One region of the Burkholderia sp. APQ4-4ca genome, then DNA from elsewhere that is predicted to be linked to it. Evidence: riboswitches for the same ligand, from Rfam matches in the RefSeq annotation. Region 1 holds a riboswitch; each other region holds the start of a gene.
The links. A riboswitch is a leader RNA that binds a small molecule or an ion and turns the genes downstream of it on or off. The one in region 1 is predicted to bind cobalamin.
Positions count from the first base shown of each region.

Region 2: another riboswitch for cobalamin. It lies ahead of cobA (uroporphyrinogen-III C-methyltransferase); the one in region 1 lies ahead of AC3IFE_RS10480 (FecCD family ABC transporter permease).
Region 3: another riboswitch for cobalamin. It lies ahead of AC3IFE_RS07540 (TonB-dependent receptor domain-containing protein); the one in region 1 lies ahead of AC3IFE_RS10480 (FecCD family ABC transporter permease).

Region 1 is NZ_JBYQCG010000086.1:1,815-12,821, reverse strand. It holds gene cobU (bifunctional adenosylcobinamide kinase/adenosylcobinamide-phosphate guanylyltransferase) at 1-119, shown strand, start outside; gene cbiB (adenosylcobinamide-phosphate synthase CbiB) at 113-1,057, shown strand; gene cobD (threonine-phosphate decarboxylase CobD) at 1,050-2,069, shown strand; gene AC3IFE_RS10505 (cobalamin-binding protein) at 2,066-2,971, shown strand; partial or broken gene cobC (alpha-ribazole phosphatase) at 3,071-3,652, opposite strand; gene AC3IFE_RS10495 (adenosylcobinamide-GDP ribazoletransferase) at 3,637-4,389, opposite strand; gene cobT (nicotinate-nucleotide--dimethylbenzimidazole phosphoribosyltransferase) at 4,403-5,458, opposite strand; gene AC3IFE_RS10485 (ABC transporter ATP-binding protein) at 5,520-6,338, opposite strand; gene AC3IFE_RS10480 (FecCD family ABC transporter permease) at 6,335-7,333, opposite strand; cobalamin riboswitch at 7,492-7,740, opposite strand; gene AC3IFE_RS10475 (ATPase) at 7,895-8,245, shown strand; gene AC3IFE_RS10470 (cell division protein ZapA) at 8,242-8,556, shown strand; RNA gene ssrS (6S RNA) at 8,638-8,819, shown strand; gene AC3IFE_RS10460 (EVE domain-containing protein) at 8,890-9,351, shown strand; gene AC3IFE_RS10455 (SIMPL domain-containing protein) at 9,534-10,274, shown strand; gene lgt (prolipoprotein diacylglyceryl transferase) at 10,412-11,007, opposite strand, start outside.
Region 2 is NZ_JBYQCG010000059.1:182,020-188,354, reverse strand. It holds gene AC3IFE_RS02660 (EAL domain-containing protein) at 1-1,065, opposite strand, end outside; cobalamin riboswitch at 1,357-1,594, shown strand; gene cobA (uroporphyrinogen-III C-methyltransferase) at 1,705-2,514, shown strand; gene AC3IFE_RS02650 (cobalamin biosynthesis protein) at 2,511-2,888, shown strand; gene cobO (cob(I)yrinic acid a,c-diamide adenosyltransferase) at 2,922-3,524, shown strand; gene AC3IFE_RS02640 (cobyrinic acid a,c-diamide synthase CobB) at 3,527-4,831, shown strand; gene AC3IFE_RS02635 (M20 aminoacylase family protein) at 5,002-6,165, opposite strand.
Region 3 is NZ_JBYQCG010000072.1:330,972-337,306, reverse strand. It holds gene AC3IFE_RS07560 (isocitrate lyase) at 1-1,159, opposite strand, end outside; gene AC3IFE_RS07555 (YbaK/prolyl-tRNA synthetase associated domain-containing protein) at 1,563-2,084, shown strand; gene AC3IFE_RS07550 (helix-turn-helix transcriptional regulator) at 2,081-2,719, shown strand; gene AC3IFE_RS07545 (threo-3-hydroxy-L-aspartate ammonia-lyase) at 2,772-3,746, shown strand; cobalamin riboswitch at 3,978-4,170, shown strand; gene AC3IFE_RS07540 (TonB-dependent receptor domain-containing protein) at 4,388-6,316, shown strand.

The DNA.
Region 1 (11,007 bases):
GCCGCTACGTCGACGAGCTCGGCCGCCTGAACCAGCGCGTCGCCGCGCTCGCGACACGCGTCACGCTGCTGGTTGCCGGGCTGCCGCTCGACCTCAAGGCGGGCGCGCCGTCATGCTGATGCTGTCGCTGCCCGTCGTCGCGATGCTCGCGGTCGCGGCCGCGATCGTCGACCGCGCCATCGGCGAGCCGGCCGGCTGGCATCCGCTCGTCGCGTTCGGCCGCTTCGCCGCGCGCATCGAAGCCGCAATGAACACCGGCCGGCGCGGCCGCGTGAACGGCGTCGCCGCGTGGCTCGCGGCGGTCGTGCCGCCGGTGGCCATCGCGGCATGCCTCGTCGCCGTGCTGCCGTGGCCGTTCGCGGCGGCGCTGCACGTCGCGCTGCTGTGGTTCGCGCTCGGCGCGAAGAGCCTCGCCGACCACGTCGCGCCGATCGCCGCCGCGCTGCTGCGGCGCGACCTCGACGCGGCGCGCACGCTGACCGCGCGCATCGTGTCGCGCGACACGAGCCACGCGGACGAAGGCGCGCTATCGCGCGCGGCCGTCGAATCGGCGCTCGAAAACGGCAACGACGCGATCTTCGGCGCGCTCTTCTGGTTCGTCGTCGCGGGCGGCCCCGGCGCGTTGCTGTTCCGGCTCGCGAATACGCTCGACGCGATGTGGGGCTATCGCACGCCGCGCTTCCTGACCTTCGGCTGGGCCGCCGCGCGCATCGACGACGCGCTGAACTGGGTGCCCGCGCGCCTCACCGCCGCGAGCTACGCGCTGCTCGGCGACACGGCCGCCGCGTGGCGCTGCTGGCGCACGCAGGCGCGCCACTGGGACAGCCCGAACGCAGGCCCCGTGATGGCCGCGGGCGCCGGCAGCCTGAACGTGCAGCTCGGCGGCCCGGCCGTCTATCACGGCGAGATCGAGGAGCGGCCGGTGCTCGGCACCGGCGCCACGGCCACCGCCCTTCACATCGTCGCCGCGCTGTCGCTCGTCACGCGCACGCTCGCGCTGTGGCTCGCGCTGCTGATCGCGAGCGGCGCACTCGCCATGGCCACCCATCATGTCTGATTCATCCATCGCGCACGGCGGCAACCTGCATGAGGCCGCCCGCCGCCACGGCATTCCGTATGACGCATGGCTCGACCTGTCGACCGGCATCAATCCGGTCGGCTACCCGGTTCCGCCCGTGCCGGCCGACGCCTGGCGCCGGCTGCCCGACGAGGGCGACGGCCTCGCGGCCTGCGCCGCGCAGTATTACCGCGCGCCCGACGCCGCGCACGTGCTGCCGGTCGCCGGCAGCCAGGCCGCGATCCGCGCGTTGCCGGCGTTGCTGCCGGCCGGCGACGCCGGCGTCGCACCGCTCGCATACGGGGAATACGCGCCCGCGTTCGCGCGCCACGGCCATCGCGTCGTCGCGCTCGACATCCGCGCGAATACGCTGCCCGCGACGCTGCGCCACGTCATCGTCGGAAATCCGAATAATCCGACCGCCGAGTTCGTGCCGACCGAACGCCTGCTCGGCTGGCATGCGCAACTGGCGGCACGCGGCGGCACGATGATCGTCGACGAAGCGTTCGCCGATACGGGCGCGACGCCGTCGCTCGCGCCGCAGGTCGATCGCGCGGGGCTCGTCGTGCTGCGCTCGGTCGGCAAGTTCTTCGGGCTCGCCGGCATTCGCGCGGGCTTCGTGCTCGCGCATCCCGCGCTGATCGCCGCGCTGCGCGACAGGCTCGGCGCATGGACGGTCAGCGGCCCCGCGCGCCACGCGGTCGCCGCGGCGTTCGCCGACCGTGCGTGGCAGGCCGCCGCGCGCGAACGGCTCGCGGCCGACGGCGAGCGGCTGGCCGCGCTGCTGCGTACGCACGGCTTCGCGGTGCGCGCGACGCCGCTGTTCAGTTGGACCGACGATCCGCGCGCCGCGGCGCTGCATGCGGCGCTCGCGGCACGCGGAATCTGGACGCGGTACTTCCCGTCGCCGTCGAGCGTACGCGTCGGCCTGCCCGGCAGCGAAGCCGAATGGCGGCGCCTCGGTGATGCGCTCGCACACTGCGTGCCGCTCCCGCAGCAGGCCTCGGCATGAGTCCGCGCCTGTTCCACCGGCTGACGCTGGCCGCGCTCGCTCACGCGCCGCTCGTCCACGCCGACGTCACGACACGCGACGACGCCGGCCATACCGTCACGCTGCCCGCGCCCGCGCAGCGCGTGATCAGCCTCGCGCCGCACGCGACCGAGCTCGTCTACGCGGCCGGCGGCGGCGCGAAGCTCGTCGGCACCGTCACGTACAGCGACTATCCGCCCGCCGCGCAAGCGGTGCCGCGCGTCGGCGACAACAAGGCGCTCGATCTCGAACGCATCGCCGCGCTGAAGCCCGACCTGATCGTCGTGTGGCGGCACGGCAACGCCGAGCGGCAGACCGATGCGCTGCGCGCGCTGCACATCCCGCTGTTCTTCAGCGAGCCGAAGCATCTCGACGACGTGTCGTCGTCGTTGCGCCGGCTCGGCACGCTGCTGGGCACGCAACCGGCCGCCGACGCTGCCGCGGCCGCCTTCACGCGGGACATCGCGACACTGCGCGCACGCTACGCGGCTCGCCCGCCCGTCACGATGTTCTTCCAGGTGTGGGATCGCCCGCTGACGACGCTCAACGGCACGCACCTGATCAACGAAGTGTTCGAACTCTGCGGCGGCCGCAACGTGTTCGCGTCGCTCAAGCCGCTCGCGCCGACCGTGACCGACGAGGCGGTGCTCGCGGCCAATCCGGAGGCGATCGTGACGACGAGTGCCGGCGCGACCCGTTCGAACGAACCGCTGCCGAGCCTCGCGCGCTGGCGCGCGTGGCCCGCGCTGACGGCCGTGGCGCGCAACAACCTGTTCGCGATCGATGGCGATCTGCTGACGCGGCCGTCGCCGCGGATCGCGCAAGGCGCGGCCGCGCTATGCGAGGATCTGGATGCCGCGCGTGCGCGGCGGCCGGCGCATTGATTTCCGGCGGCCGTCACGTTCATCGCGCACTCATACCGAATGCGTCCGGTGCTCGGCTCCGTGCGCCGCGTCGTTCACATGCAGACGCAAGTGCGCCTCTGCGTCCCAATGCACGACTTCCCACGTTCGCGCGGCGTCCTCGCTGCGCAGCCACACCACCCCACCCGTCGGCACCGGCCGCGACAGCAACGTGTCGAGCGGCACGCGCAACACATGCGACGCGAATACGCGGATCACACCCGCATGCGTGACGATCCATTGCGGCCCGTCGAGCTTCACAACCGCATCGGCCCGCCGCGCCACCCGCGCGACGAAGCGCTCGACGCTTTCTCCGCCGTGCCCGCACGCATGCATCAGGTCGGCCGCCCACGCATCGAGCGCCGCGCGGTCGATATCGTCCCAGCGCTGCATTTCCCACGCGCCGAAATCCATTTCCTGCCAGTCGTCATCGCGCAGCAGCGGTACGTCGAACGCCCGCGCGAGCCGTTCGGCAACCGACGCGCAGCGCGTCAGCGGGCTCGTCCACACCCGTTCGGGCGACGGTATACCCCGTTCCGCCAAATGCGCGCGCACGGCCTGCGCGCCGTCGTCAGCCGACTCGGCGAGCGGCACGTCGCTGCGCCCGTAGCAGACGCCCGGCTCGATGCCGACGGCCGGATGACGGATCAGGACGACGTCCATCCGAGCACCACCAGATAGATCGCCAGTTCGCCCAGTTGCTGCGCGAAGCCGAGACAGTCGCCCGTATAACCGCCGATCCGCTTCACGAAATAGCGGGCCAGGCATGCGCGCACGAGCACGAGCGCCACGCATGCGGCAACGCCCATGCGCCAATCCGGCCAGAATAGCCACGGCAGTCCGAACACCGCCGCGACGCCCGCCGCGCGTGCGCCCATCCGTTGCGCGACCGGCTTCGCCTTGCCTTCGGGCCGCACGTAGTCGAGCGTCGTCAGCAGGCTCACCGCCATCGCACGGCTCGCCGCGTGCGCGGCGATCATCGTCCATGCGGCGCGCAGCGGCAGCATCGACGCCAGCGCCTGCCATTTCAAGCCGAGGGCGACGACGAGCGCGACCGCGCCGAACGTGCCGATCCGCGAATCGTGCATGATGCGCAGCACGTCGTCGCGCGTGTAACCGCCGCCGAACGCATCGCAACTGTCGGCAAGGCCGTCTTCGTGGAACGCGCCGGTCGCGAGCAGCGTCGCAGCCATCGACAGCCCCACCGCGATCGATGGCGGCAGCGCGCGCAGCGCGACGAGATAGACGAGCGCGCCCCATGCGCCGACGCACGCGCCGACGAGCGGAAAATAGCGCGCGGCCTGGTCGAGGTCGCCGGCCGTGTAGCCGATCGAGCGCGGCACGGGCACGCGCGTGAAATAGCCGAGCGCGACGAAGAAGTAGCGCAGTTCGGCCCGCATGCCGCGCGCGCGCTCAGGCGTCACGATCGTCGACGCCGGCGGATTCGAAGCTCGCCATCTCGCTGAGGAACGCGGCGGCCGCGCGCACCAGCGGCAGCGCGAGCGCGGCGCCCGTGCCTTCGCCGAGCCGCAGGTCGAGCGCGAGCAGCGGCTTCGCGCCGAAATGCTCGAGCATGCGCCGGTGGCCGGCCTCGTGCGACGTATGCGAGAACACGCAATAGTCGCGCACGCCGGGCGCGATGCGCTCGGCGACGAGCAGCGCGGCGGTCGCGATGAAGCCGTCGACGAGGATCGTCATCCGCTCGCTCGCGGCCGCGAGGTACGCGCCCGTCATCATCGCGATCTCGAAGCCGCCGAACGTCGCGAGCACGTCGAGCGGCGCGATCGCATGCGAGTGCTTGACGAGCGCGCGGCCGAGCACCGCGCGCTTGTGCGCGAGGCCCTGATCGTCGAGGCCCGTGCCGCGGCCGACGCATGCGTCGATCGGTACGTCGAGCAACCGGCTCATCAGGCACGCGGCCGACGACGTGTTCGCGATCCCCATCTCGCCGAAGCCGATCACGTTCGTGCCGAGCGACGCGTGCAGGCGGACGCGCGCCGCGCCCGCGGCCAGCGCCGTCATCGCTTCTTCACGCGTCATCGCCGGTTCCGCCGCGAAGTTGCGCGTGCCGCGCGCGACCGGCAGCGACACCAGCCGGTCCGACAGCGGCAGCGGCGACGCGACGCCCGCATCGACGATCTCGAGCGTGCTCTGCGCGACGCCCGAAAACGCGTTGATCGCCGCGCCGCCGGCGAGGAAGTTCGCGACCATCTGCGCCGTCACCGCCTGCGGATAAGGGCTGACGCCCTCGGCCGCGATCCCGTGATCGCCCGCGAACACGATCGTCACGGGACGCTGCACGCCCGGCCGCTCGGTGCGCTGGATCAGGCCGATCTGCAGCGCGAGCGCCTCGAGCTGGCCGAGGCTGCCGGGCGGCTTGGTCTTGTGGTCGATCACGTGCTGCAGGCGCGTGCGCAGCGCGTCGTCGAGCGGCGCGATCGCGGGCGGGAATTGGGTCGAAATGGTCATCGGGAAGCCGTGTGGTGGGGGCGGCATGCGCCGCGCATCGGAAAATTCGGAACGGGAAAGATCATTGTCGCGCGGGCCACGCCGGCAGCAGCGCATCGCGGCCGTTCTCGCGGATCAGCACGAGCGGATAGCCGAACGCGTCGCTCGCGCGCTCCGGCGTCAGCACGTCGTGCACGAGGCCGGCCCACGCATGGCCGCAGCCGTCGAGCAACAGCGCATGCGTCGCGAAACGCCGTGCGAGATTCAGGTCGTGACACGAAAACATCACCGTGCGCGGGCCTGCCGCGAGCCAGGCGGCCAGCGCCGTCAGGCAGTCGATCTGGTGATGCAGGTCGAGATGCGCGAGCGGTTCGTCGAGCAGCATCAACGGCGCATCCTGGCACAGCGTCGCGGCCAGCGCGACCCGCTGCCGCTCGCCGCCCGACAGCGACATCACGTCGCGCGACGCGAGCAGGCTCAGGTCGAACGTCGCGAGCGCATCGCGCGCGGCCGCGCGGTCGCCGTCGCGCTCCCACCCCCAGCCGCCGAGATACGGAAAGCGGCTGAGCAGCACCGTGTCGAACACGGTCGCGCTGAACGCATCGTGCAATTGCTGCGGCATCAGTGCGCGGCGCTGCGCGAGGTGTTCGGGGCGCCACGCGGCAAGCGGCCGGCCGTCGATCTCGACGTGTCCCGCGGCGGGCGGCTGCAGTCCCGCGAGCGTCGCGAGCAGCGTCGTCTTGCCCGCGCCGTTCGGCCCGGCGACGCACCAGATCTCGCCGGGGCGGAACACCTGCGTGAAGTGGTCGAGCAGCGTGCGCGCGCCGGCCTTGAGCGTCAGGTCGACGGCCATGTAGCGCATGTCGCCGGCGGCGGCATTCCGTACTGCGGCGCCCGTCATCGCATCGGCCTCCTCAGCAGCATCCACAGGAACGTCGGCACGCCGATCAACGCGGTCATGACGCCGACCGGCAATTGCGCGGGCGCGATCGCGGTGCGCGCGAGCAGGTCGGCCGCCATCACGCCGCCGCCGCCCGCGAGCATCGCGGCCGGCAGCAGCATCCGCTGGTCGTTGCCGAACGCGAGCCGCAACGCATGCGGCACGACGAGGCCGACGAAACCGATCGTCCCGGCCGTCGTGACCGCGGCCGCGGCGGCCAGCGACGCGACGAGATAGATCCGCACGCGCAGGCGCGCGACCGGCACGCCGAGCGCGAGCGCGCTCGCGTCGCCGCGCAGCAGCACGTTCAGTTGCGGCGCGGCCGGCAACGCGACGCCTGCGCTCAGCAGCAGCGCGCCCCACGCGAACCACGGCGCCGTCGCGCCGTTCAGGTCGCCCGTCAGCCAGAAGATGATGCCGCGCAACCGCGCGTCGGGCGCGAGCGACAGCAACAGCGTGACGAGCGCGCCCCACCCCGCCGCGATCACGACGCCCGTGAGCAGCAGCCGCGGCGACGCGTCGCGCGATTCGCCGCGCCACAGCTCCCGCCTCGCGAGACCGAGCACCAGCGCGACCGATACGAGCGAACCGGCGAACGCGGATGCGTCGACGAGCCACCACGCGCCGCCCGCGATCATCGCGACGAGCGCGAAACCGGCCGCACCGCCCGACACGCCCAGCACGTACGGCTCCGCGAGCGGATTGCGCAGCAGCACCTGCAACAACGCGCCGGCCAGCGCGAGCAGCGCGCCGCACGCGAAACCCGCGAGCGCGCGCGGCAGGCGCAGCGTGCGCACGATATCGGCGAACAGGGTGTCGCCGCCGTGCGGCACGAGCGATGCGAGTGCTTGCCACGGCGACATCGGCACGCTGCCGATCGACAGCGACGCGACGAACAGCAGCGCGACCACGGCGCCCAGCGCGGCCCAGATGACGCCGGCGCGCGCGGCGTTCATGCCGCGCACGGCCGCGCGCACGACGCGCGGCGCATCCGCTGGCGGTAGCCGGCCGCGCGCGACATGGGCGCGTGGCGGACGATTGGGGTCGGCATCGAAGAACGTTCCGTGAACATTGCGCGCCCCGCTTCCCCGCAGGCCGCGCGTCATGGAGCCCGTGCGGGCTCCCCGTCTCGGCCGGTATCCGGGCTGGCGGCGGTCCGGCTCGCCTTCCCGCGCAATGATGCGCAGTGGCCCGCGCCCGCGTGCGACCTGCACGCGAAACGCGCCCGAGCCGGCCTGCGTCACGCGACGCGGCCGCTTACCGTTGCGGGGGCAGCGCAGGTTGGCGTGCTCCTCGAGCCCGCACCCTGCTTCCCGTTTAACCGCGCGTCCTGCGCGCGAGCACCGAGGCGGCGCCAGTTTAGGAGCCGGTCGCGCGAGCGTCAAGGAAGCATCCGGACTCGCGCGGGAAGCGCCGATTCGCGGCAAGAAGCAGGGGTGTTACGACTGGAAACGTTACAGATGTCGGATTGGGCGGTATTCCGCGCTAAAATGCTGGGTCTTTAGAGGACGCAGCAAATGCTCAACGAACTCGAAACCCTGTCTCAAAATATTGGCCGTCTGATTTCGCTGAACAAGCGCTATCACTCGGAACGGCTCGCGCTCGAGGAGCAGGTCGCGCAATTGCGCGCGGAAGCGGACACGGTCCGCGCGGAACTCGCGCAGCTGCGCGACGAACGCAATGCGCTCGCGGCCGAGCGCGACACGTTGTCGGCGAAGATCGACGACGCCCAGGTAAAACTGAACGCGATTCTCGAAAAGCTGCCGCGCTCGAAGAGCGCGGAGCAAGCCGACAACCAGCTCGACCTGCTCGATGCGCAAGCGCGCACGGATGGCGATGATGCGGCCAGCCACGGAGAACATGCATGAGCACCAAGCAGATCGAAGTCTCGATTCTCGGTCAGGCCTATCGGCTCGCCTGTTCGGCCGAGACCGAAGCGGCGCTGCTCGAAGCGGTCGCGCGCGTCGATGCCGAAATGTCGAAAATCCGCTCGAACAGCTCGGTGCGCGGCACCGATCGCATCGCGGTGATGGCGGCGCTGTCGCTCGCGTCGGAATTGCTGCGGTTGCAAACGAGCGTGCGGCACGGTGAAGCATTTCCGGCGGAAGAAATCCGTCGTACAATGCACCAGATGAACGAACAACTCGGCGCGGTGCTCGCACAGCACGAGACGCAGTAACGTTTCAAACGATGCGTCGATTCCGCTTGATCTCGACGGTCAACGGTGGTCAAATTGGCGCATCGAAACACAGTTCAGTCAGCTTCCCTGCCTGGTTCGCCAAGGTCATATATTCCTTGAACCAATGCCATGTGCACGGTTGCGGAAATTTGTAGCACGGGCGCGCGCGTCACTCTGTCTGATGTACCCGAAGTGCTGCTAACTGCGACCAATTCTGAACCTCAGGTTCAGGATGCCGGCCTAGCGGCCAAGGCGGGGGCCTATCCAACGGCATCGGGCAACTCCCGGTGCCGTTTTCTTTTGTAGCAGCCTCTTTTTGCGTCGATCACGACCATGCAATACTGGCTGATGAAGTCCGAACCGGACGAAGCAAGCATCGACGATCTCGCCAACGCACCGCAGCGTTCGCTGCCGTGGACCGGCGTGCGCAACTATCAGGCGCGCAATTTCATGCGCGACACGATGAAGATCGGCGACGGCGTGCTGTTCTATCACTCGAGCTGCCCCGAACCGGGCATCGCGGGTCTCGCCGAAGTGTCGTCCACGCCCTACCCCGATCCCACGCAGTTCGATCCGAAAAGCCCCTATTACGACCCGAAATCGACACAGGAAGCGCCACGCTGGCTGCTCGTCGACGTGCGCTTCGTGAAGAGGTCGCCGCTCGTACCGCTCGCCTCGCTGCGCGAGCACGACGAGCTCGCCGACATGCGCGTGCTCGCCCGCGGCAACCGGCTGTCGATCACGCCCGTCACGCGCGCGGAATGGCGGTTCATCACCGAAAAGTTGATGAAGTAGGCACCGGCCAAAACGTCAAATCTGGTCAGTACGCACGGCCGTCACGGAACTCGCGATGCTTTCGCGCGGCCTAAGCAACCGCTGTCGGCCGATCGGGCCGGCTGTCGTTTTTTTCGTCGCGCGGTACGCCCGCGTCGCGCACGCGTGATCCGCGTGCGCGCCCTCGCACAAGGAGTCCAACAATGACCAAGAAATCCGCTCTCGCGCTGTCGCTCGCCCTCGCCGCCGCCGTTCCCGTCGCGCTGACGCTCGCGTCGCCCGCCGCGCACGCCCAGGCCGCGAACCCGCACTTTCCGGAGCCGGCCGGCGTGCTGTCGCTTTCGTCGCAGGCCAGCGCCGACGTGCCGCAGGACATCATCCACATCACGCTGTTCTACGAGCAGCAGGCCAAGGACCCGGGCAGTCTCACCGCGCAGTTGAACCAGCGCGCGGATGCGGCGCTGTCGCAGGCGAAGGGCGTGTCGGGCGTCACCGCGCACACGGGCGCGTTCTCGGTGTATCCGAGCACCGATCGCGACGGCAAGATCTCCGCATGGCGCGGCCGCACCGAAGTCGCGCTCGAATCGCGCGATTTCGCCGCGGCATCGAAGCTGGCAGGCCAGTTGTCGAACCTGATGCAAGTCGCGAACGTCGAGTTCTCGCTGTCGCCGGAAGCCCAGCGCACGGCCGAGCAGAAGCTCACGACCGAAGCGATCAAGTCGTTCCGCGCCCGCGCGGACGAAGCCGCGAAGGCGTTCGGCTACAACAGCTACACGATCCGCGACGTGAACGTCGGCAGCGGCCGCAACGTGCAGCCGTACCCGCGCATGATGGCGATGGCCGCGGCGCCGATGGACAGCGCGAAGATGAGCGCGCCGATCGCGGTCGAAGGCGGCAAGGCCACCGTGTCGGTCACCGTCAACGGCTCCGTGCAGATGAAGTAACGCGCATCGCGCCGTTGTCGGAAACGCAAAACGCCGGCCCTCGGGCCGGCGTTTTTCATGTGCATCCGGGTAGCCGATGCGCACGCCGATCGCGCGTGCATCGATACCGCGTCATGCGGCCACCTCATGCGTCCACTTCAAGCAGCCGCATTCGCGTTCGCCGCGCGGCGGCGATACGCCCACACCATCAGCGCGATACCCGCGACGATCATCGGCAGCGACAGCCACTGCCCCATCGACAGGCCAAGCGCGAGCAGGCCGAGGAAGTCGTCGGGCTCGCGCGCGAACTCGACCGTGAAACGCGCGAGGCCATAACCGATCAGGAACAGCGCGGATATCGCGCCCATCGGCCGCGGCTTGCGCGCGAACAGGAACAGCACGAAGAACAGCGCGATCCCCTCGAGCGCGATTTCATAGAGCTGCGAAGGATGGCGCGGCAGCATCTGGTATTGCATGAACACGTCGGCGAGATGCCACTTCTCGACAAGCTCGGGATGTTTCGGCAGCCATGCCGCGTCGTCGCGCATCGCGCCGGGGAACAGCATCGCCCACGGCGCCGTCGGATCGGTCACGCGGCCCCACAGCTCGCCGTTGATGAAATTGCCGAGCCGCCCGGCCGCGAGCCCCGTCGGCACCATCGGCGCGACGAAATCGGTGACCTGCAGCCAGTGCCGCTTGCGCTGCCACGCGAACAGCACCATCGCGAGCGTCACGCCGAGGAAGCCGCCGTGAA
Region 2 (6,335 bases), on a different contig from region 1:
CCAGCAGTTGTCCAGCGTCGCCATCAGGCTGCCGTCCCGCAACTCGGGCGCGCTGATGTTGACGGTCACGCGAAAGTCCGGCGCGTTGTCGAACAGCGCACGCATCTCCCGCAGGACCGTGCGCACGACGAAGGCCGTGACGTCGACGATCATTCCGGCGCGTTCCGCCTCGGCAATGAACACGTCGGGTGCGGCCGGCCCGTCGATCCAGCGGATCAGCGCTTCGGCGGAGACGATCCGTGACGACGCGCCCAGCGCGACGATCGGCTGATAGCGCAGGACAAATTGTCCGTTTGCCAGTGCTCGACGTATCTGCGCCGCAAGCGCGGCCCAGCGTCGGTGCAGCATCAGCGCCCCGAGCCCCAGGCAGCAGCCCGCCGCGCCGCCGGCGATCCCCAGCAGCCAGGCGGCGTGCCGGCTGGCGTTGGCCAGCGCTTGCGGCGTCACGACGACGATGGCGCACACCGGCACGCGGGCCGAGCAGAACGATTTGCCGTCCCGAAACCCCGGCACCTGGCCGGCATCGACGTACGCCGGGACACCGCGCGCGTCGAGCCCGATGACGCGCGCGGTCGGGTGGCCGCTGAGCCCGATCAAGTAGTGCAGGCCTGACGGCGGCAGTACCCTGAAGGCGTCCAGATCCATCAGCAGGTTCGCCCGCCTTCCCGCGACCACGAGCCCCAGCGTGTCGGGGCTCGACAACAACGGCACGGTCCAGAAGGCCGACATCGTGTCGGTCAGCCGGAATGGCTGCCGCTTCGGAGAAAAGGGCCTGGGCAGCATGCCCAGCATCGTCGTGCAGAGCAGAGCGGCGCCCGACCGGCGTCCGACGTCCTTGACGTACTTCGACCGCACGGAAGCCGATCGCAACAGGCGCAAATCCTGCGGCGAGCAGTCCGCGTACGGCGACGCATCCACGTCGGCAAGCGTCCTGGCCGCCGAATCGAACACGACGTCGATCTGCTGCACGACTTGCGTCCCCAGCCCGGCAACCGATTGCGCCAGCACGGTCTTCGTGACCAGCGGCCACGTTTCCAGCGCCAACCCTGCCGAAACGACCAGCATGCCGATCGCGAGTGCATAACCGGCCCGACTGGAGGTTGTCCATCTGCGTACGTTCGCCATAGGCGCGGCACTTCGCGATGTAGTGGTAGTGGCCATCGCCCTGCAGGTCCGGCAGAGCGAGCCGATTTTGGTATGACTCTCGTCAGCTTGGTGCGACCGGCCACCCGAGGCTGAGCCTTGCTCATGACGCCGGCCAGATGATTGCACACCAGCGCGATGGCTCTCCCAAGGATTGCGTCCCGGACGGATACGGGCGCGGTTCGCCGGCCTCGCGCCCGATGCACGCTGTGCTATCGTATGCGCCGCGTTCGGTGCTCGCATGCGCATTCCGTGCATGCAGTTAAACGGGAAACAGGAGGCGGATATCCGCCCGGCCTGTGCTGTCCCCGCAACGGTACGCCGCCCGCGCCACGCGCTTTCCCGCGCGTGCGCCCAGGCCGCCCGCGATGCCACTGCCCTTCGACCGGGCGGGAAGGCTGCGGTCTGGCAAGCGGCCAGCCCGGATACCGGCCGACGCAAGGGGCGAGCGCGATGCTTGCCGAACGCCCGATCCGCGGGGAACGGATCGGGTGCGCATTCCCCCCGCGCTCGCGCGGATTTTGCCCGTTCCGACATGCACTGCCTGCCCGCCGGCCGCCGATGTGCCGCCCGCCTTCCCTGCTTCACTGTTTCGACACGGTGCGCGCCGTGCCGCGCGCGATGAGCCGCGCGTGGCTGATCGGCGCCGGCCCCGGCGACGCCGACCTGCTGACGCTCAGGGCCGTGCGCGCGATCGGCGCGGCCGACGTGCTGCTCGTCGACGATCTCGTGAACCCCGACGTGCTGCGCCACGCGCGCGCCGATGCGCTGATCGAGCACGTCGGCAAGCGTGGCGGCCATGCGTCGACGCCGCAGGAGGCGATCGTCGCCGCGATGCTCGCGCACCTGCGCGCGGGCCGCAGCGTCGCGCGGCTCAAGGGCGGCGATCCGTTCGTGTTCGGCCGCGGCGGCGAGGAGCTGATCGCGCTCGGTGCGGCGGGTTTCCCGGCGGAAGTCGTCAACGGGATCACCGCGGGCATCGCCGCGCCGGCCGCGCTCGGCATCCCGGTCACGCACCGCGGCGACGCGCAGGGCGTGATCTTCGTCACCGGCCACGGCGCGGGGGCCGACGAGCCCGACTGGCGCACGCTCGCGGCCACCCGCATGACGATCGTGATCTACATGGGCATCCGCCGGCTCGACGCGATTGCCGCGGCGCTGCGCGACGGCGGCCTGCCCGGCGACACGCCGTGCGCGGCGATCGAGAACGCGACGCGCCCCGACCAGCGCCACGTCCTCGCGACGCTCGATACGCTCGTCGATCGCGTCGCCGAAACCGGTATCGGTTCGCCGGCGATCGTCGTGATCGGCCGCGTCGCGGCGCTCGCCGACGATCCGGCGGTGCGTGCGGCGCTCGGCGGCCGCGCATGATGCGCGTCGCGCTCGGTGTCGGTTTCCGCGCGGGCGTCACGGCCGCGCAACTCGATGCCGCGATCCGCACCGCGCTCGCGCGCTATCCGGCCGCCGAACCGGCGCTCGTCGCGACGCTCGCCGACAAGGCGCGCGCCTGTGCGCTGCGCACGCTGTGCGCGCGCCGCGGCTGGCCGCTCGTCGCGTTCGATGCGGCGCGGATTGCGAATTGTCCCGAATGCGCGTCGAGCGCTCCGTCGGCGGCCGCGCTTGCGCGTTTCGGCGTCGCCGGCGTGGCCGAGCCGTGCGCGCAGCTCGCGGCGCCGCATGGCCGGCTGCTCGGCCCCAAATCCATTCTGGGCGGCGTGACGGTTGCGCTCGCCGGCCCGCTCTGAACCTTTATTCCGCTTTCGACAGGACGACTCCCGATGAAGACCGATGCCGAATCCCATCAACGGATGACCGAACGCCGCCGCGCCGGCCATGAAAAGAAACAGGCCGCCGCCACCCAGGAAAAGGGCCTGCTGATCGTCCACACCGGCAACGGCAAGGGCAAGAGCACGGCCGCGTTCGGGATGGCCGTGCGCGTGCTCGGCCACGGCATGCGGCTCGGTGTCGTGCAGTTCATCAAGGGCGCGCTGCACACGTCCGAGCGCGATTTCCTCGGCGCGGTCGCGGAGTGCGATTTCGTGACGATGGGCGACGGCTATACGTGGAACACGCAGAACCGCGACGCCGACATCGCGACCGCGCGCAAGGGCTGGGACGAGGCGCGCCGGATGATCGAAAGCGGCGATTACCGGATGGTGATCCTCGACGAGCTGAACACCGTGCTGAAGTACGAATACCTGCCGCTCGACGAAGTGCTCGCGACGCTCACGGCTCGTCCGGAATCGGTGCACGTCGTCGTCACCGGCCGGCACGCGCCCGATGCGCTGATCGATGCGGCCGATCTCGTCACCGAAATGCGGCTCGTCAAGCATCCGTACAAGGAGCAAGGCGTGAAGGCGCAGCGCGGCGTGGAGTTCTGAGCATGCCGGCCTGCCCCGCGCTGTTCGTCAGCGCGCCCGCGTCCGGACAGGGCAAGACGTCGGTGACGGCCGGCCTCGCGCGGCTGCACCGTCGGCTCGGCCGCCGTGTGCGCGTGTTCAAGACCGGACCGGATTTTCTCGATCCGATGCTGCTCGAACGCGCGAGCGGTGCGCCCGTGCATGCGCTCGATCTCGGCATGGTCGGCGAGGCCGGTTGCCGCGCGCTGCTCGCCGACGCCGCGCGCGACGCGGACCTGATCCTGATCGAGGGCGTGATGGGATTGTTCGACGGCACGCCGAGCAGCGCCGATCTCGCGGTCGCGTTCGGCGTGCCGGTCGTCGCGGTGATTTCGGCGAAGGCGATGGCGCAGACGTTCGCGGCGATCGCATTCGGGCTCGCGCGGTTCCGGCCCGAGGTGCCGTTTCACGGCGTGCTGGCGAACCGCGTCGGGTCGGCGCGGCACGCGGAATTGCTGCAACAGGCGTTGCCCGACGCGTTGCGCTGGCTCGGGCACGTGCCGGCCGATGCGGGCATCGCGCTGCCGGAGCGGCATCTCGGGCTGCATCAGCCGGCCGATATCGACGATCTCGATGCACGGCTGGATCGCGCGGCCGATGTGCTCGCGCAAACCGCACTCGCCGAGTTGCCGCCTGCCGTCGCGTTCGCGGAACCGGACGTGGCCGCGCCGCTGCCGCGCGCGCTGGCCGGCAAGCGGATCGCGGTGGCGCGCGATGCGGCGTTTTCGTTCATCTATCCGGCCAATCTCGCGTTGCTGGAGACGCTCGGTGCCGAGCCGCGGTTCTTCTCGCCGCTCGCCGACGAACCCGTGCCCGACGATTGCGACGCGCTGTTTTTGCCGGGCGGCTATCCGGAACTGCATGCGGCGACGCTGGCGGCGAATGCCCTGACGGCTCAGACGATTCGCGCGCATGCGGCAGCCGGCAGGCCGATCGTCGCGGAATGCGGCGGCATGGTGTATCTGTGCGAATCGCTGACCGACGTGGACGGCTCGACGACGCCGATGCTCGGCCTGCTGCCGGGGCGTGCGACGATGCAACGCCGGTTCGCGGCGCTCGGCATGCAGCAGCTCGATACGCATACCGGGCCGATGCGCGGCCATACGTTTCATTATTCGCGGCTGGATACGCCGCTGGCGCCGGTCGCGACCGCCATCCGGCCCGATGGCGCGGCCGGCAGCGGCGAAGCCGTTTATCGCGCGGGGGCGATCGTCGCGACGTACATGCACATGTACTGGCCGTCGAATCCGGATGCGGTCGTGGCGCTGTTCGGTGGGGAAGCGTTCTGAACGATCGATGTCGTGCCTGCATGACGCGGCACGAAGCCTGTCGAGATGGACGTCGCTTTGTAGCGACTACAGCATTCGACGGGCGCGGCTACAGATGTCGGTACATTTTGCATTCGCCCCGCTTAAGTGGGCCGATGGTCGGCCCTGTGCCGCATGTCTCGCCTCCTCCGTCACACCAGAAACGCCTCGGCCAGCTTGACCCAGTACGACGCGCCGGTCGGCAATGCCGCGTCGTTGAAGTCGTAGCCGGGGTTGTGCACCATGCAACCGCCCTCCCCGTCGCCATTGCCGATGATCAGGTAGCAGCCCGGCCGTTTCTCGAGCAGGAACGCGAAATCCTCGCTGCCGGTGAGCGGCACCATCCCGTCGATCAGATTGGCTTCGCCGACCCATTCGCGTGCGACGTCGCGTGCGAACGCCGTCATCTCCGCATCGTTGACGAGCACCGGATAGCGGCGCTGATAGTCGATCGTCGCGGTCGCGCCGAACACGGCCGCCTGCGCATGGACGACCTCCTTGATGCGCGTTTCGAGCAGGTCGCGCACGTCGGGTTTCAGTGCGCGCACCGACAGGCGCATCTGCGCGCGATCGGGAATCACGTTCGGCGCGTCGCCCGCATGGATCGCGCCGACCGTGACGATCGCCATGTCGAGCGGCGACACGTTGCGCGACACGATCGTCTGCAACGCCAGCACGATCTGCGCGCACACGACGACCGGATCGATCGCGCGATGCGGCACCGCGCCGTGGCCGCCGCGGCCCTGCACGTCGATGACGACGGTATCCGACGACGCCATGAACGGCCCCGGCAGGAAACCAAAGGTGCCGGTCGGGAAGCCCGGCATGTTGTGCATCGCGAAGATCGCGTCACACGGAAATTGCTCGAACAGCCCTTCGTCGAGCATCTTCTTCGCACCGCCGAGCCCTTCCTCGGCCGGCTGGAAAATCAGGTTCAGCGTGCCCGAGAAGCGGCGTTCGCGCGCGAGGTGCTTCGCGGCCGCGAGCAGCATCGCCGTGTGGCCGTCGTGGCCGCACGCGTGCATCTTGCCCGCGATCGTGCTCTGGTACGGCAGGCCCGTCGTTTCGTGGATCGGCAGCGCGTCCATGTCCGCGCGCAGGCCGAGGCGCTGCCGGCCCTTGCCCACTTTCAACTGCGCGACGACGCCGGTGCCGCCGAGCCCGCGATGCACGACGTAGCCCCACGACTGCAACTGCTCGGCGACGAGGTCGCTCGTCGCGAATTCCTCGAAACCCAGTTCGGGATGAGCGTGGATGCGGTGCCGGATCTCGATCATTTCGTCGGCGAGGCCTGCGGGAATCACGCTGTGCGTCACGGTGTCGTCTCCTGAAGTGCGGTGGGGAAGGTGCAGGCAGGATAGTGTGTTGAGCGACAACCGGACAGACAGAAAGTCGTCATGGCAGCAACTATTGATTGCCGGTCGAATCGCCTCTCCCATCCGGACGACTGCCGCGTGCGCTCGGTACGCGCGACACTCTGTGTTCA
Region 3 (6,335 bases), on a different contig from region 1:
TCAGCGTCCAGTTGAACGACGGGCTGTTGTTGTACACCAGCTTCGCGTTCGGGATCACCTTGCGGATCTCGCTGACCATGCCGCCGATCTGCGCGATATGCGGTTTTTCGGTTTCGATCCACAGCAGGTCGGCGCCGTTTTGCAGCGACGTGATGCAGTCGAGCACGCAACGCGCCTCGCCCGTGCCGGCGCGGAACTGGAACAGGTTGCTCGGCAGGCGCTTCGGACGCAGCAGCTTGCCGTCGCGCTTGATGACGACGTCACCGTTGCCCAACTGGTCGGCCGACAGTTCTTCGCAATCGAGGAACGCGTTGTATTGATCGCCCAGGTCGCCCGGCGTGTTGGTCACGGCGATCTGCTTGGTCAGGCCCGCGCCCAGCGAATCGGTACGCGCGACGATGATGCCGTCGTCCACGCCCAGCTCCAGGAACGCGTAGCGGATCGCACGGATCTTCGCGAGGAAATCCTCGTGCGGCACCGTGACCTTGCCGTCCTGGTGGCCGCACTGCTTCTCGTCCGACACCTGGTTTTCGATCTGGATGCAGCACGCGCCCGCTTCGATGAACTGCTTGGCCAGCAGGTAGGTTGCTTCCGCGTTGCCGAAGCCGGCATCGATGTCCGCGATGATCGGCACGACGTGCGTGACGTGGTTGTCGATCTTTTGCTGGATCGCGGCCTTCGCGGCCGGGTCCTTCGCGGCATCGAGCTCGCGGAACAGGCCGCCCAGCTCACGGGCGTCGGCCTGGCGCAGGAACGTGTACAGCTCGCGGATCAGCGCGCTGACCGAGGTCTTCTCGTGCATCGACTGGTCCGGCAGCGGGCCGAATTCCGAGCGCAGCGCGGCGACCATCCAGCCGGACAGGTACAGGTAGCGGCGTTCGGTGCTGTTGAAGTGCTTCTTGATGGAGATCATCTTCTGCTGGCCGATGAAGCCGTGCCAGCAACCCAGCGACTGCGTGTACTTGGACGGATCGGCATCGTACGCGGCCATGTCGGCGCGCATGATCTTCGCGGTGTACTTCGCGATGTCCAGGCCGGTCTTGAACTTGTTCTGGGCACGCATGCGGGCCGCATACTCGGGGCTGATGGCATTCCACGCGCTGCCGTGGTTTTCCTTCAAGCCAGCCACTGCCTTGATGTCGTCTTGATATTGGGACATGTCTATCTCCTGGGAACGAAGCGCATTTGAGTAAAGGGTTCAGCGTGCCCGCCGCGTGTGACGAAGCGAACTGCATGGACTTAATAGTAATCCTGTCCGGCGCGCTTTCGGCCAAGTCTTATATAAGACATAAGATATAAATTTCCGTTATTTTTCAATGAGATAGCTGGTCGTTTTTGCGATGCAAAACACGGTTTCAAGCGGCGGTAAAACGCGGCGGCGGGAATCCGGCCTGAATCCCGCCATATGAAACGGCCTTTCGGCTGCTGAAGAATCGGCGCGATTCGAGCACACTGACGCCACGACGTCCGGCGCTCTTTGTCATACCAATGACAAAACGTCTATACTTGGACGATTCTTTGACCCGACGCCTCGACGCATCGGCCCGCCTGCCCGGAGCGACATGAACGACTCTCCCGTTTTCGACACGCTGTGCGAACTGCTGACGACGTCCGGCGCGCGTTTTCGCGTGCTCGAGCATCCGGCGGAAGGCAAATCCGACGCGATCGCCGCGCTGCGCGGCACCCGCCCCGAACAGGGCGCGAAGGCGATGCTCTGCACGTTCAAGGGTGGCGGCGACCCCGCCGCGCTCGCGGTGATCCCCGGCCATCTGAAAATCGACTTCCGCAAGGTCGCCGATGCGGTCGGCCGGCGCAAGGCGACGCTCGCGTCGCCCGACGTCGCGGCCGCCGTCACGCGCTGCGTGATGGGCGCGGTGCCGCCGTTCGTGTTCGATACGAACGTGACGCTCGTCGTCGATCCCGCGCTGGTCGAGCGCAACGCCGAAATCGCGTTCAACGCGGGCCGCCTCGATCGCTCGGTCGTGCTCGACGCGGCCGACTACGTCCGGATCGCACGCCCGCTGCTGGCCGACATCACGCGGCCGGAAACGACGGACCCACAAGCCCCCCAGGACCCCGCATGAGTACAAACCGCAAACCGCTGCTGTCGGAGCAGGCATCGCTGATCGAACAGGTGCAGCGCATCGCCGAAGGGCTCGGCGAGATGTTCGCGCCGTTCACCGAGGTCGTCGTGCACGACCTGCGCACGCCGGAGCACGCGATCCTCGCAATCCACAACAACCTGTCGGGGCGCGCGGTGGGCGATCCCGCGACCGAGCTCGGCCTCGCCCGCATCGCCGACGACGATTTCCCGCAGGTGCTCGCGAACTACCCGAACCGCTTCGCCGACGGCCGCACCGCGAAAAGCACGTCGATCGGCATCAAGGATTCGACCGGGCGCTATGTGGCCGCGCTGTGCATGAATGCCGACGTCACGCTGTTCCGCGGCTTCCAGGGCATGCTGAACCAGTTCTGCCGCACGGACGGCGAAGCCGTCGTCGAAACGCTCGACCCGGCCGGCGCGGATGCGATCCGGCAACGCATCGACACCTTCGCGACGCGCCTCGCGACGACGCCGCGCGAGCTGAAGACCGACCAGCGCCGCGAGCTGATGCAGACGCTGAAGGCCGACGGCTTCCTCGAGGTGCGCCGCGCGATGGAGATCGTGTCGCAGCATCTCGGCGTGTCGCGCGCCACCGTCTACAACGACGCGAAGTGACGCGGCGCGCCCCGCATTCCCGTCGACCGACTTTTTCCATCCTCGAGCAACCATGAACGCTTCCGCTCTCCCCACGTACGACGACGTCGCCGCCGCCGCGGCCCGGCTCGAAGGCCACGCGCACCGCACGCCGGTGATGACGTCGCGGACGATCGACGACGCGCTCGGCGCGCAGGTGTTCTTCAAGTGCGAGAACCTGCAGCGCATGGGCGCCTTCAAGTTCCGCGGCGCGTTCAACGCGCTGTCGCGCTTCAACGCGCAACAGCGACGCCACGGCGTCGTCGCGTTCTCGTCGGGCAACCATGCGCAGGCAATCGCGCTGTCGGCACGCATCCTCGGCATTCCCGCGACGATCGTGATGCCGCAGGACGCGCCGGCCGCGAAGATGGCCGCGACGCGCGGCTACGGCGGCAACGTCGTGACCTACGACCGCTACACCGAGGATCGCGAGCAGATCGGGCACGATCTCGCGGAGAAGCACGGACTCACGCTGGTGCCGCCCTACGACCACCCGGACGTGATCGCCGGCCAGGGCACCGCGGCCAAGGAACTGTTCGACGAAGTCGGCCCGCTCGACGCGGTGTTCACGCCGCTCGGCGGCGGCGGGCTGCTGTCGGGCACCGCGCTCGCCACGCGTGCGCTGTCGCCGCATGCGAAGCTGTACGGCGTCGAGCCCGAAGCCGGCAACGATGCGCAGCAATCGTTCCGGTCCGGCACGATCGTACATATCGACACGCCGCGCACGATCGCCGACGGCGCGCAGACGCAGCACCTCGGCAACCTGACGTTCCCGATCCTGCGCCGCGACGTCGACGACATCCTCACCGCGACGGACGCGGAACTCGTCGACTGCATGCGCTTCTTCGCCACGCGCATGAAAATCGTCGTCGAGCCGACCGGCTGCCTGTCGTTCGCCGCCGTGCGCCGGATGAAGGATGCGCTGCAGGGCAAGCGCGTCGGCGTGGTGATCAGCGGCGGCAACGTCGATCTCGAGAACTTCTGCGCGCTGGTGTCGGCGCCGGCCTGAGCGACGCGGCGCGCATCGATAACGGCACGCGCCCGCCGTTGGCCCTAAGAGCGACGGAACGACGGCGGCTAGTTCCGGCGCGGCGGCATGCGTGTGAATCCGGCCGTTTCCTCGGACATGAAACGCTGCCCGCCCACCTCGAACGAAAGGATTTGGAAAGCCGCCGCCGGGCAATGACGTTTTTTCGCATCCGCGCGCGGCCGGACGATTGACGTGCCCGAGCGCACGCCATTACCCTTGCGCGCTGATGGTTCCCGGAGACGGGATCAAAAGGGAACGCAGCAGGGGCAACGCCCCGAATCTGCGGCTGCCCCCGCAACTGTGAGCGGCGAATCCGTGCCACCGCATGCCACTGGGAAACCGGGAAGGCCTGCACGGATGACGACCCGCGAGCCAGGAGACCTGCCATCGACCCGAGGTCCACGCAGCCGCACCGGGCGGGGTGTCCCGATGCGCCTGGCACCGCCCCCGGCGGTCGCCCGTTGCATGGACGACCCGACCTCAGGATCCATCAGATGTCCATCGTTCCCGAATCCGCTTCCCGACCGGAAGCGTCGCACCGACGCGCCGTCGGCACCCCCAACCTGCCCGCTCTCCGCCCGCGATCGCCGTACACGTCACACACTTTGTTCCGCCGCCTCATGAACGTTCGTCACCTGCTCGCCACGTCCGCCGCCACCGCGCTGCTTTCCCCGCTCGCCCATGCCGCCGGCGACACGACGCTCGCGCAGCCCGCCGGGCCTGCGGAAGGCGCCGACCTGCCGACGATCAGCGTGACCGACACGCGGCACCTGCCCGAATCGTTCGACCGCCGTTACGCGTCGACGCAGGTGCTCACGCGCGAGGATCTCGACCGGCTGTCACCCGCCGACCCGAGCATCACGCAGGCGCTCGCGACGCTGCCGGGCGTGACCGTCACGCAGAACGGCGGGCCGGGCTCGTCCGCGTCGGTCAGCATCCGCGGTTCGTCGGCGAGCCAGGTCGCCGTGTTCATCGACGGCATCCGGATCGGCTCGCCGACCACCGGCATCGCGCCGTGGGCGGACCTGCCGACCGAAGCGTTCGAGCGCGTCGAGGTGATCTCCGGCCCGGCCGCCGCGTCGTTCGGCAACAACGCGATGGGCGGCGTCGTGCAACTCTTCACGCGCCGCGCCGCCAGCCAGCCGAACCGGACCACCGTGTCGTTCGGCGGCGGCTCGAACAAGACGTTCGACACGCAGTTCCGCACGTCGGGCACGGTGCCGTCGACCGGGCCGCTGGCCGCGCTCGGCGGGCTCACTTATTCGCTCGGGCTGCACGACTACAACACGACCGGCATCGATGCGACGCGGCCGTTCTTCTACGGCCACGAAGACGGCCGCAATCCGTATCACGCGCAGGATCTGGACGCGCGGCTCGGCTACGCGCGCGACAACTGGTCGATCTCGACGTTCGCGCTGTACCACCGCTCCGATCTGTCCTACGACAACAGCGGCTACGTCAATCGCGAACTCGATCACCAGCTGACGACCGGCGTCGCGTTCCATCTCGACATCACGCCCGATACGCAGTTCGACCAGTCGTTCGGCTATGCGAACGACCGCCAGTTCATCTACGCCGACAACCCCGCCCTCGCGACCGACCAGATCAATTCGCAGCGGATCAGCACGTCGACATCGCTGACCCATCAGGAGCACGGGTTTCACCTGTTCGGCCTGCCGCTGTCGGGCGAATCGAAGCTCGCGTACGACTTCACGCGCGAGCAGGCATTCCTGCCGGTCGACATTCCCGGCGGCGTGCCGACGCGCAACGATTCCGCGTTCTCGCTGCATCAGTCGGCGACGCTCGGCCGCGTGACGATGTTCGTCGCCGGCCGACACGAGATCATCGCCGGGCAAGCGGTGAACACCGGCAATGCCGCGCTGTCGTGGGCGATCACGCCGGTCTATACGGCGCGCATGTCGTACGGCAATGCGTTCCGCCTGCCGACCTTCAACGACCTGTACTACCCGGGCTACGGCAATCCGAACCTCAGCCCGGAACGCAGCACGTCGGTCGAGGCCGCGCTCGATGCGAACACGGCGTACGGCACGTTCACCGCGGCGATCTACGACACGCGCGTCAACAACCTGATCGCATACAACCCGGCGACGTTCTCGCCGATGAACATCGGCCGTTCGCACATTCGCGGCATCGACCTGTCGTACAAGGGAACGATCGGCCGCTCGACGCCGGTCAGCGTCGCGGTCGGCATCCTGAATCCGCAGGACGAAACGAACCAGACGTGGCTCAGCCGCCGGCCGCGCCAGACGGTCAGCCTGAACGTCGATCACACGTGGGACGAACTGAAGCTGCACGCGCTGAGCACGGGCGCGTCGCTGCTGTACGGCGGCTCGACGTTCGACGATCCGGCCAACCGGCAGTATCTGGCGTCGTACCTGACGGTGAGCCTGCGCGCGTCGTACCGGATCAATTCGCACCTGACGGTGTCGGCGTCGCTGTCGAACCTGTTCGGTCGCCAGTACATGACCGCGTACGGCTACAACACGCTCGGGCGCACCGCGTTCGGCAAGGTCAGTTATACGTTCTGACGGCGCCACGCATCGGCGC